Regions from separate parts of the Pantoea sp. LMR881 genome, predicted to be linked through region 1. Evidence: predicted binding sites of a transcription regulator. Region 1 holds the regulator's gene; each other region holds the start of a gene.
The links. The regulator PurR, encoded in region 1, represses purine synthesis genes. The targets are predictions, from matches to a motif close to CANGCAAACGTTTGCNTG.
Positions count from the first base shown of each region.

Region 2: pyrC (dihydroorotase) is a predicted target of PurR. The motif match lies at 2,096-2,113, and genes of this name have one in related genera.
Region 3: gcvT (glycine cleavage system aminomethyltransferase GcvT) is a predicted target of PurR. The motif match lies at 1,835-1,852, and genes of this name have one in related genera.
Region 4: serA (phosphoglycerate dehydrogenase) is a predicted target of PurR. The motif match lies at 1,740-1,757, and genes of this name have one in related genera.

Region 1 is NZ_JAPVOK010000002.1:660,329-663,469, forward strand. Features, by position in the region: partial or broken gene O3W44_RS04885 (C40 family peptidase) at 36-807, shown strand; gene cydH (cytochrome bd-I oxidase subunit CydH) at 848-937, opposite strand; gene purR (HTH-type transcriptional repressor PurR) at 1,219-2,244, shown strand; partial or broken gene punR (DNA-binding transcriptional activator PunR) at 2,241-3,141, opposite strand, start outside.
Region 2 is NZ_JAPVOK010000002.1:869,233-872,373, reverse strand. Features, by position in the region: gene O3W44_RS05945 (hypothetical protein) at 261-530, opposite strand; gene dinI (DNA damage-inducible protein I) at 677-922, opposite strand; gene pyrC (dihydroorotase) at 985-2,031, opposite strand; gene O3W44_RS05930 (lipoprotein) at 2,164-2,727, opposite strand; gene grxB (glutaredoxin 2) at 2,840-3,141, opposite strand, start outside.
Region 3 is NZ_JAPVOK010000002.1:3,013,029-3,016,169, reverse strand. Features, by position in the region: gene gcvP (aminomethyl-transferring glycine dehydrogenase) at 1-195, opposite strand, end outside; gene gcvH (glycine cleavage system protein GcvH) at 275-661, opposite strand; gene gcvT (glycine cleavage system aminomethyltransferase GcvT) at 684-1,781, opposite strand; partial or broken gene ubiI (FAD-dependent 2-octaprenylphenol hydroxylase) at 2,220-3,141, opposite strand, start outside.
Region 4 is NZ_JAPVOK010000002.1:3,005,447-3,008,587, reverse strand. Features, by position in the region: gene O3W44_RS15990 (5-formyltetrahydrofolate cyclo-ligase) at 1-371, shown strand, start outside; gene serA (phosphoglycerate dehydrogenase) at 422-1,660, opposite strand; gene rpiA (ribose-5-phosphate isomerase RpiA) at 1,940-2,599, opposite strand; partial or broken gene O3W44_RS15975 (LysR family transcriptional regulator ArgP) at 2,782-3,141, shown strand, end outside.

The DNA of each region.
Region 1 (3,141 bases):
ATTTCTAAGCTGACAGCTCAACCTGTAACCGGACTATGCGTTTACTGATTACGCTTTTCATCCTGGCATTTGCCCAGCTGTTCTTTAACGTGGCTTCTGCTTCACCGCAGGCACCGGTTAATGCCAGTTCGCATAAAGCGGAGACAAAAAGTGCACGTGAAGATGAACGACGCAAGCGACGTCCGGTAAAAGCATCGGTAAAAAAATCACGCCAGGCCACAACGCAGAAACTCAAACTAAAAAAGCAAAACACGTTGGGGTTGCACAACCGACGTCCGCTAAAAAACGCACGCCTAAAACAGCTAAAAAGCGTTACGGCCATCAGCGTTCATCTGACATTGTGGCGGCTAAAAGCAACGCTATCAGCACCATCAAAATGAGTAAGGCTCACCGGCAGCGTTATCAAAAAGCGCGTGAAACCGCGATGGCAAAGCTGATGGGGCAATTGGGTAAACCTTATCAGTGGGGCGGTACCTCGCCTCATACCGGTTTTGATTGCAGTGGATTAGTCTGGTACGCCTACAAAGATTTGCTGAAATTTAAAATCCCACGCACCGCCAATGAAATGTATCATTTGCGTGATGCAGCGCCGGTTAAACGCGAATCCCTGGAAAAAGGCGATTTGGTTTTTTCCGTATTAATGGCCGCGGCACCGCCGATCATGTGGGTGTTTACCTCGGAAATGGCAAATTTATTCAATCGCCACGGACCGGCAAAGATATTCAGATCAGCGCCCTTGGCGAGGATTACTGGCAACGACATTATATCGGTGCGCGGCGTATGATGACGCCAAAAACGATTCGTTAACGTCAGATCAAAAAAGCCGGGAACTGTCCCGGCTTTTTTATTAATGCAGAATCGCGGTAAAGCTAAACACCACAATCATCAGCAGCGCCGCGCCCGTGGTCGCCAGCGCCAGTTTCAGATCGGTACTCATCTCGTTCTCCTTAGTCACACAGTTTGTAGGGATAAGGCATTTTCCCATACGACCCGGTAAAAATCTCGTTTTATCCGCTCAGCCTTGTTAGAATCCAGCCTTTGTTGCGCAACGCGCGCAACGTCGGTTCCGTTCGCAGTCTTCTTTTGGCGTAATTAACCCGCCCAGACGCCTTTTTACCGGCAAAATTACTGCATATTTGCGGGCAAAACCCTTAGCAGACGCAAACGTTTAACATTATGCTTATCAGCGAGTTGCGATAAGTCCGGGAGTCCTTTTTCATGGCAACAATTAAAGATGTGGCGAAACGTGCTGGCGTTTCTACAACGACCGTCTCTCACGTCATCAATAAAACGCGTTTTGTGGCGGAAGAAACGCGCAATGCAGTCTGGCAAGCCATTCAGGAACTGCATTATTCACCCAGCGCGGTTGCCCGCAGTCTGAAGGTGAATCACACCAAAACGCTGGGATTACTGGCGACCTCCAGCGAAGCGCCTTATTTTGCTGAAATTATTGAAGCGGTGGAAAACCATTGTTTCGACAAGGGTTACACGCTGATTTTAGGTAACGCGCACAACGATCTACAAAAACAGCGTGCTTATCTCTCGATGATGGCGCAAAAGCGCGTCGACGGGCTGTTGGTGATGTGCTCAGAGTATCCTGATGATCTGCTAAAAATGCTGGAAGAGAACCGCAACATCCCTATGGTGGTGATGGACTGGGGCGAATCTCGCGCCGATTTTACCGATACCGTTCTGGATAACGCCTTTCAGGGTGGCTATCTTGCCGGCCGCTATCTGATAGAGCGCGGACATCGCGATATCGGTGCAATTCCTGGCCAGCTGGAACGTAACACCGGAGGCGGCCGCCATGCCGGTTTTTTGAAAGCGTTAGAAGAAGCAGGTATTCAGCCCCGCGCAGAGTGGATTGTACAGGGTGATTTTGAGCCAGACTCAGGTTATCAGGCAATGCAGCAAATTCTGTCGCAAAAACAGCGGCCTACTGCGGTATTTTGCGGCGGCGACATTATGGCGATGGGCGCGATCTGTGCGGCTGATGAGATGGGTTTGCGCGTACCACAGGATATTTCCGTCATTGGCTATGATAATGTGCGCAACGCACGCTATTTCACGCCGGCTCTCACCACGGTGCATCAGCCGAAAGCTCAGCTTGGCGAAAAGGCGCTGGAGATGCTGCTGGATCGTATTACCAGCAAGCGTGAAGAGTCACAAACTATTGAGGTCCATCCAACCTTAATTGAACGTCGCTCAGTGGGTTATGGCCCTTTCCGCGACTATCGCCGCTAAACTTCGCTTAACCACTCTTGATTAAGCGTTTGCGCATCACCCAGGTAATTGAGCAACCAGCCCAGCGCCGGTGATGCGCGATCTTCAGCCCAGCTGACGCAGCAAGGGCTTTCCGGAAAAGCGACTGGCAGCGTCAACTCCACTAACTCGCCTGCATCAAGCAGCGGATGTGCCAGATGGCCCGGCATCATTGCCACACACAATCCTCCCAGCACACAATCCAGCCCGGTTTGCCAGTCCGGCACCACCAGCCGACGCTGATTATCTAACGTCCAGGTCATGCGGCGTGGCAAAGCCCGTGAGGTATCTTCCAGCACCAGTGAAGGCCAGCGCCGTAGCGTGTCATCATCGAGCTGGCTTTCCTGTGTCAATGGATGGTTATGCCTCACCACGCAACGCCAGTTCAGCGCCCCCATATCCTGAAAGGCAAAACGCCCTCCCACCGGAATGGCCTGCGTTGCACCGATCGCCACATCGACACGCCCGTCAGCCAGCGCATCCCAGACACCATTAAAAACTTCATAGCTAATGTGTAATTCCATGTCCGGGAAGTGGCGATAAAAATCTTTACCAGCTGTCGCGTGCGTTCAGGTTTGACAATGCAGTCAACTGCAATGCTCAACTGACCGCGCCAGCCATTGGCCAGCTGCTGGCATTGCCGTCGGGTAGCCAGCATTTTTTTGATGACGCTCCGCCCTTCACGTACAAAATGCTCACCCGCCGGGGTTAAAACTACTTCACGATGCTGGCGTTCAAATAAGGGCACCGCCAGCCAGGTTTCAAGCTGACGCACGGTATAACTAATAGCAGAAGGCACACGATGCAGCTCCTGCGCAGCGGCGCTAAAACTTCCGCCTCTGGCCACGGCATCAACCACTTCTAACGCATATTCTGACC
Region 2 (3,141 bases), 210 kb from region 1:
CTCCTTATTACTCGTTAAACGAAGTGCTTGATGAGGTTCAATGCGGCTTTTTTATTCCAGTAGCGGAACAATTATAACATTAAAATAACCTTGTACTGTTTAAAAAATGCGTTGAACAGCGTCCGGATAGAATAATTACGCTTAAAACAGGCGGATAAAAAAATAAAATGCCTGACGAAACAGGCATTTTAACCAGCAGTTTGGCAAGATAAAACGGTTATAGCGCGACGCCTGAACGATACCGTCGCGTTGTGCTGCGATTACGCCAAAGAGTCTGGCGCTGCACCACCTGCGCGCTTCTGCAGCGACTCTGCCAGTCGGGCAAAATGCAGTTGCAGTTGCTCATCATGATTTTGATTTTGCGCTTCCAGCGACAAATTATGCACAAGTAACTGACTGGCACGATCGTCGAGACAGAAAATCAAACTGGAGAACGCGTTTTCCAGCACCGTCAATCGACGCTGCTGTTCACCAATTAACGCTAATAACTCGCCAAAGGTCATCGCTTCTTCAGGTTTATCAGTAGTCATGTTGTCGCACCTCCTGTTTAGCATGACGAGCGCAAGAATAGGGGATTGATCAATCAGAGTCTAGATGCAGGAAAGGGTTATAGCGAGAAGGGCAAAAATTAAAAAAGCCGGGCGGCGAAACCCGGCAAAAAACAGCACAGTGGCGGTTAATCGGTTATGAACCAGTCATCAGCACTTTCCCAGGTTTGTTGCAGGATGTCGCTGATTTGGTCGCGTGCCTCTTTACTGCCACCCAGCACGCTTAGCTGATTGGCAGTGGCATAACGTACCTTGACATGATGAGTAGTATCGGGGAATTGTTCATCAATGCGGCGAGCAAGCTCCTGACTCAGGGCTTCCATCGCGCCCGCAGGAAGAGGTTGGGTCCTGGCAACGGTAATTTCAACACGCATAAAAACCTCCAGATAAGATACTGTACATATATACAGTAACAAAGATCTGGAGGCAAGCAATATTACGCTTTGATGCGCCAGTTCAGCGTTTCACCGGCGAGGAAAGGCACCAGCTTGTGCGCGCCCATTTCAATGCTCTCTTCCACGGTCCAGGGTTCACGCACCAGCGTAATGGTTCCTTCATTGAGCGGAAGGTTGTAGAAGCGAGGGCCATTTTCAGAGCAGAAGGCTTCAAAGTGCTGAAGGGCATTAAGTTCCTCAAACACAGTGGCATAAGCAGGCAGCGAGGTGGGGGCATTGAACACACCGGCACAACCGCAACTGGCTTCTTTGAGGTGGCGAAGATGCGGCGCGGTATCGGTGCCAAGGAAGAAACGTGGATTACCGCTCGCCACCACTTTACGCAGCGCCTCCTGATGCACATTGCGTTTCAGAATAGGCAGACAATAGAGGTGCGGACGGATGCCGCCGACCAGCATATGGTTACGGTTAAACATCAGATGCTGAGGGGTGATGGTTGCTCCAAGTTTTTCATTCGCGGCTTCAACGTACTCAGCTGCCTCTTTGGTGGTGATGTGTTCCATGACCACCCTGAGATCGGGAAACTGCTTGCGCAAGGGTTCCATCACCGTTTCGATAAAGCGCGCCTCACGATCGAAAATATCGATATGGGCGTCTGTGACCTCACCATGAATCAACAGCGGCATGCCGAGTGTCTGCATGCGTTCCAGCACGCGGGCAATAGACGCGATATTGGTTACGCCGTGGCTGGAATTGGTGGTGGCGTGCGCCGGATAAAGTTTAGCGGCGGTGAACAGGCCAGCAGTAAAACCACGTTCGATCTCATCAGGGTCGAGTGAATCGGTCAAATAGCAGGTCATCAGAGGGGTAAACTGATGCTCTGGCGGCAAGGCTGCCAGAATACGATCGCGATAGGCTTCGCCTGCTGCCACGCTGGTGACCGGTGGCACCAGATTTGGCATCACGATGGCACGTCCATTTACCGCGCTGGTATAAGGCAGGACCGTTTTAAGCATCTCGTCATCACGTAGATGGATATGCCAGTCATCTGGGCGGCGGATGGTGAGTTGCTGAGGTTGTGCAGTCATCAATGAGGCTCCGGCAGAAAGGAAACAAAAGGCATGTTTAGGCCGGGGTCTAAGCATAAGGATTCAGGCAACCGTTTGCACCTGGTTTTTATCGTACAGGAAAGAAAACCGCGCCAGTGGGCGCGGCAGAGCTTATTGCGTGAAGGGAATCACTAGCTCACCCGGCTTGACTTCCAGCCCTTTGGCAAACTTTTTCGCCAGCGACTCAGCTTCACTCCGGTCTTCGCTCAGGACATAAGCGGGTTTTTGATTGAAATAGCTTTTCAGCGACTGATTCAGATAGGGCGTCAGGGTTTTCATAATGGACGCCATTTTTTCCGGCTGCACCTGCGCATCAATGATTTCCAGATCGCGCAAATAAATGGCTCCCTGCTGCTGATCAAACACCGGCTGCGCGCGCATTTTCAACTGCATATCTGCCTGCTGCGGCCCAAACAGTGAGGAGACATTGATATCAGCCTTACCCGATAAGGTGACGGTGCCTGGCGTGTCGCGCCCGATTTGACTGGTGAGGTTGCTCAACACGATGTGCGCATTCACCAGGCCAGCAACGCCAATATCTTTTTCATAATTATTGCGCTTTTGCAGCGCCTGGTTCACTTCTTGCTCGCTGATGGTGTACTGCGTCAGTTTGTTACAGCCGCTAAGCGTCACGGCTAACAGCAGGGTAGTGAGCGCCAGAAAAGCCTTTTTCATTTTTTCTCCCGAAGTGACAGTGCAATAAAGCGAGACATAGCCTGCCTGAATGTCGAGCGGGTGTCACCAGGAAGGGATGAGAAACGCGGTCACGTTTCTCATCGGGACGGGATTATTGTGCGATGGAAGAGAGCAAATTAACCTGAGTCTGTTTTGCCATATTGTCACGATAATCCGCTACGCGGGTGGGCCATTCGATTCCATTGACCAGCGTAAGTGAACGTAACAGCGGGAACAGATTAAAATCATCCTCCGACAGTTCACCGTTTACCGCATTGGGCTTAACGATCAGCTTATCTAGCTGACGTAAATCTTCGCTGACATTTTTAATAAAGCCAGGCGCATGCTGCATCAGCTCTTCGAAGTTACCGATACTGGCCTGTTTTTTAGTGCGGAAATAGTGACGCGCTTCGG
Region 3 (3,141 bases), 2.4 Mb from region 1:
CTGTTCAGTCGCTGCTTCACCTACGGCTGGCGGACCAGGCAGTTGAATATCAGCGGGGACGATAGAACCGATCAACGCCTCCAGCGAACTGGCACCAATAGCCTCAAGCATGACAGCTTGTTGCTCAGGTGAAGGACCGATATGGCGCTCAATGAATGCACCGTTATGTTCAAGCTGGCTGAGAGTCTGGGTCATTAGCAGTAAATCCTGAATCGGGCTGGGGAACTAAAAGAGCGAAAAACAATGGCGGCCTCAATGCAAGACCGCCAGATTATTACTCGTCGATAGAGGCTTTATAGCCATCGGCATCCAGCAGTGAGTCGAGTTCTGACTCATCGCTGGCTTTGATTTGAAACAGCCAGCCATCCTGATACGGATCGCTGTTGACGGTTTCAGGCGCATCGGCCAGGTCTTCGTTAACGGCAATAATCTCACCGCTGATCGGTGCATAGATATCAGACGCCGCTTTCACGGATTCCGCGACGGCACACTCTTCACCGGCAGTAAACGTCGCACCAACGTCAGGCAGATCAACAAAGACCATGTCGCCCAAGAGTTCTTGTGCATGTTCGGTAATGCCTACAGTGTAAGAACCATCTTCGTTTTTACGTACCCACTCGTGGCTCTCACGGTATTTCAACTCACTTGGCACATTGCTCATCGCCATTTCTCCTGAATTAAATTTATTTAGCGACCGGCTTACCGGCACGAACAAAAACAGGTTTGGTGACCTGCACGGGCATTTCGCGATGACGGATTTCTACCACCGCGCTGTCGCCAATACTGGCAGGAACACGTGCCAGGGCGATGCTGCAACCCAGCGTGGGCGAGAATGAGCCACTGGTGATAATGCCTTGCTGCGGCTGACCTTGTTCGTCAGTGAAGCGCACCGGTAACCCGTTACGCAGCACGCCTTTTTCAGTCATGACCAGGCCGACCAGTTTTTCTGTGCCCTGCTCGCGTTGTGCTTCCAGCGCATCACGCCCAATGAACTTACGATCGGCAGGTTCCCAACTGATGGTCCAGCCCATATTGGCAGCAAGCGGTGATACGCCTTCATCCATTTCCTGACCATAAAGATTCATGCCCGCCTCCAGACGCAAGGTATCGCGTGCGCCCAGACCTGCAGGTTTAACGCCCGCCGCCAGCAAGCGTTGCCAGAAATCTGCCGCCTCGCCCGCTGGCAGCGCAATTTCATAGCCCGCCTCTCCGGTATAACCGGTGGTGGCGATAAATAACTCGCCCGCCTGCACACCGAAAAACGGTTTCATGCCTTCCACTGCCTGGCGCTGTTCGGCGCTGAATAGCGTTTGCGCTTTTTGCTGCGCCTGCGGCCCCTGGACAGCAATTAGCGCCAGATCGTCACGTTCGGTCAGTGAAATGCCATAACCTTTTGCATGTTCACCTATCCACGCAAGATCGTTCTCACGGGTGGCCGAATTCACCACCAGGCGGAAGAACGTCTCGGTCATAAAGTAAACAATCAAATCGTCAATGACGCCACCCGACGCATTGAGCATTCCGCTGTAAAGTGCTTTACCCGGCTGGGTCAATTTGGCTACGTCATTCGCCAGCAGAAAACGCAGGAATTCACGGGTGCGCGGGCCTTTGAGATCCACGATGGTCATATGAGAAACATCAAACATGCCGGCGTCATTACGCACCGCGTGGTGTTCATCCATTTGAGAGCCGTAATGCAGTGGCATCATCCAGCCATGAAAATCAACCATGCGGGCACCGCAAACCTGATGCTGTTCAAACAGAGGTGTTTGCTGAGTCATAACCATCCTGTGCAGAAGCGAGTTGAGTTTTAACGCACGTCGAAATGAATGTCGACGCAAACGTTCTCTTTGCATTGACGTTACCATTGAACGCACGGTTTAACCATAAGCAAAACGGGGTCGAAACACGCCACACAGCTTAACGGGCACTCATAAACAACAGGATAAAAAACTCTGTTTTTGTGATTTGACGCTCAATAAATACAGCCTGAGCGTTTATAGCCAGTAAATTTATGTGCATCGACTCGCAGGATGTTAAAAAAATGCCAGACCAGATAAAAAGTAAGATAAATAAAAGTAATGCGAACGACCCCGCAAAATTAGAATAAATCAAACGAGGCGCGATAACGGTGCGCGGTTGCCTTTTAATGGTGCAAGCGAAAAAAGAGATAAAAAAAGCCAGCAAGGCGCTGGCTTTCAGGCAGGAAAAAACAGGGATTAACGTAGCCAGATCGGCATATCATTCAGGCCCATCGCCTGTTTTAGCATGAGCGGTTTTACGCCAGGTAAGGTATCTGCCAGCTTAAGGCCAACATCACGCAACAATTTTTTCGCCGGGTTATTACCCGCAAACATTTCCCGGAAACCTTGCATACCCGCAAGCATCAATGCTGCGCTGTGTTTACGGCTGCGTTCATAACGGCGCAGATACAGATGCTGACCAATATCTTTGCCTTCCTGATGCAGGCGGCGGATCTCGCCAATCAACTCTGCGGCATCCATAAAACCGAGGTTAACGCCCTGCCCGGCCAGGGATGAATGGTATGAGCCGCATCCCCCACCAATGCCAGGCGATGCGCGGCAAAGTTGCGTGCGTAACGCGCCATCAACGGAAAAGATTTACGATCGCTTTCCAGATGACACAGCCCCAGACGCATATCAAACGCGACGGCAAGCTGCTGGTTAAATAGGGCTTCCGGCATTGTTTCCAGACGGTTTGCTTCTTGTGGCGACAGCGACCAGACAATGGAAGAGAGATGGGGATCCTGCATCGGCAGGAACGCCAGAATGCCATCGCCATGGAAGACCTGACGTGCGATGGCATCATGCGGCAAATCAGTACGGATATTTGCCACCAGCGCGTGATGATCGTAATCCCAAAACGTCACCGGGATGTCAGCTTTATTGCGCAGCCATGAGTTCGCACCATCGGCAGCAATCAATAAGCGCGCAGTCAACATGTTGCCATCTTGCAAGGTAATAAAGGCCTCGTTATCACCAAAAGCGACCTGCTGCAGCTGTGAAGGCGCCATCAGCGTGACGTCACTGCAGGCGCTGGCACGTTGCCATAACGCACTATGAATAACCGGGTTTTCAACGATATGCCCCAAATGCGAAAGGCCCTGTTTTTCATCGTCAA
Region 4 (3,141 bases), 2.3 Mb from region 1:
AACAGGTCTGCCTGCCCGTTTTGCACCCTTTTTCACCCGGCCATTTATTGTTTCTGCGCTATACGCCTGAAACCACGCTCACACCCAATAAGCTCAATATTCCTGAACCGCCACTGGATATTCGCCAGTTGATCACGCTCGACCAGATTGATGTGATGATGGTGCCGATGGTGGCCTTTGATCGCCACGGGCAACGCTTAGGCATGGGCGGCGGCTTTTACGATCGCACACTGCAAAACTGGAAACAGCACGGCTTTTTGCCGGTTGGCTTAGCGCATGATTGCCAACGGGTTGATGACCTGCCGGTGGCGAAGTGGGATGTGCCTTTGCCTGCGGTGCTGACACCGTCAAAGCTCTGGCAGTGGGATTAAAAGAGGCGCCAGATGGCGCCTCATTGGGCTGTGACTTTGCCTTTTACGGATCAGTACAGCAGACGGGCACGAATGGTGCCCGGAATAGCTTTCATCAACTGCAATGCTTTGTCTGCCAGTTCTTTCTCGGCATCAATATCAATAACCACATAGCCCATAAACGGTGAAGTTTGCAGGTACTGAGCGGCGATGTTAATGCCCTGCTCGGTAAAAATCTGGTTAATAGCGGTAAGCACACCAGGGCGGTTTTCATGGATGTGCAGCAAACGACTGGCGCTGGCACCGTGCATTGGCAGCGACACTTCCGGGAAATTAACCGCAGACAGCGTAGAGCCATTATCTGAATACTTCGCCAGCTTACCGGCCACTTCGATACCGATGTTCTCTTGTGCTTCTTCCGTGGAACCCCCGATGTGCGGCGTAAGGATCACGTTGTCAAATTCGCTCAGCGGAGAGATAAACGGATCGCTGTTAGTTGCAGGTTCAACCGGGAATACGTCAATCGCTGCGCCACCCACGTGCTTACTTGCCAGTGCGTCACACAGGGCTGGAATATCAACCACGGTACCGCGCGAGGCGTTAATCAGAAGTGCACCTGGTTTCATTTGAGCAAACTGTTCAGCGCCCATCATATCCTGCGTTGAGGCGGTTTCCGGTACGTGCAAACTCACCACGTCGCTCATGTTCAGCAGTTCATTGAGGCTGCGTACCTGATTTGCGTTACCCAACGGCAGCTTGTTTTCGATGTCGTAAAAGAAAACGTGCATACCCAGGCTTTCAGCCAGCACACCTAACTGCATACCAATGTGGCCATAGCCAATAATACCGAGTTTTTTACCACGCGCTTCAAAAGAGCCTTTGGCATTCTTATTCCAGATGCCGCGATGCGCTTTGGCATTGGCTTCCGGGATGCCGCGCAGCATCAGCAGCATTTCACCGATCACCAGTTCAGCGACAGAGCGGGTGTTAGAGAAAGGCGCGTTAAATACAGGAATGCCCCGTTTTGCCGCAGCGTCCAGATCAACCTGGTTAGTCCCGATGCAGAAACAGCCTACAGCCACCAGTTTTTCAGCTGCTGCAAAGATGTCTTCGGTCAGTTGGGAGCGGGAACGGATACCGATGAAGTGCGCATCACGGATAGAGGCTTTTAATGCCTCAGAATCCAGCGCACCTTTGTGGAATTCGATGTTGGTGTAACCTGCCGCACGCAGGTTATCCAGCGCGCTCTGATGGACACCTTCCACCAGCAGGAACTTAATTTTGTCTTTATCCAGTGATACCTTTGCCATTTCCCGATCCTATTCAGAATTCAACGAGGGCTGCCATAAGCCAACCTTCTGTCAAAATATCAAAATTTACGCATCCGGCAATACAAACGATTGCCTCTCTGCCAGCACGGCAGCGTTCAGCAGTAGCACATTGCCGTACAAAATCGGGATCCCGGCGACGAAGGGAGAACGAACCCGCTGTCGATGACGCTTATGTGACATAAGTCACTAAATTTCGCCTTCGCAAGAAAAGATGTTTCGTGGCCTGAAATTTCTGGCGCAATTACTGCGCCAGACAGATCATTTTTTGATGGTTTTAACGCCGTCTGGTCCACCAATCAGCGCAATATCCGCGCCGCGTGCGGCAAACAAGCCGACCGTTACGACGCCTGGTAGCGCATTGATGGTTTTTTCCAGCGCGATGGGGTCAAGAATTTTCAGATTATGGACATCAAGGATAATATTGCCGTTATCGGTGACAACGTTCTGGCGATATTCAGGCAGCCCACCGATTTTCACCAGTTCACGCGCCACAAAACTACGCGCCATGGGAATCACTTCAACAGGCAGCGGAAAGTTGCCCAGCACATCGACTTCTTTTGACCCGTCGGCAATACAGATAAATTTGTCAGCGACCGCAGCGACAATCTTTTCACGTGTGAGCGCCGCGCCTCCGCCTTTGATCATCTGCATTTGCGGGTTGATCTCATCGGCACCATCAACGTAGATCGACAGCCTGTCGATTTCGTTGAGATCAAACACCTCAATCCCCAGGCTTTTAAGCTTTTGGGTTGAGGCTTCTGAGCTTGATACCGCACCTTCAATCTGATGCTTTACGGTAGCAAGCGCATCGATAAAATGCGCAGCAGTTGATCCGGTACCTACACCAACAACCGTGCCTGGCTGCACGTAGTCAAGCGCAGCCCAACCTACTGCTTTTTTCAGTTCATCCTGGGTCATGATATGTTTAAAACCTGTGCGACAACGAAGTGGGCGTAGTATAAAACAAGGCTTGCTGAAAATGCTCGGGTGAGTGAGTTGGATTAATCGCTTTGGAAGCCAGCCCACAAAAAAATCAGACAGCGGTCACATGTGACACTTTTGTGGCATAGTAATGTCCACCTGAAGGAGAGAGAACAATAATGAAACGCCCGGATTATCGAACGCTTCAGGCGCTGGATGCTGTGATTCGTGAACGCGGCTTTGAGCGCGCCGCGCAAAAGTTATGTATTACTCAGTCTGCGGTTTCGCAGCGCATCAAGCAGTTAGAGAACCTGTTCGGTCAGCCGCTGCTGGTGCGTACTGTGCCGCCGCGCCCGACAGAGCAAGGCCAAAAACTGCTGGCGCTGCTGCATCAGGTTGAGCTACTGGAAGAAGAGTGGCTCGGCGATGAAAACAGCGGCACAACGCCATTGCTGCTGTCGCTGGCGGTCAACGCCGACAGTCTGGCAACCTGGCTGTTACCGGCGCTGAAAGAGGTACTGGCAGATTCTCCCGTGCGG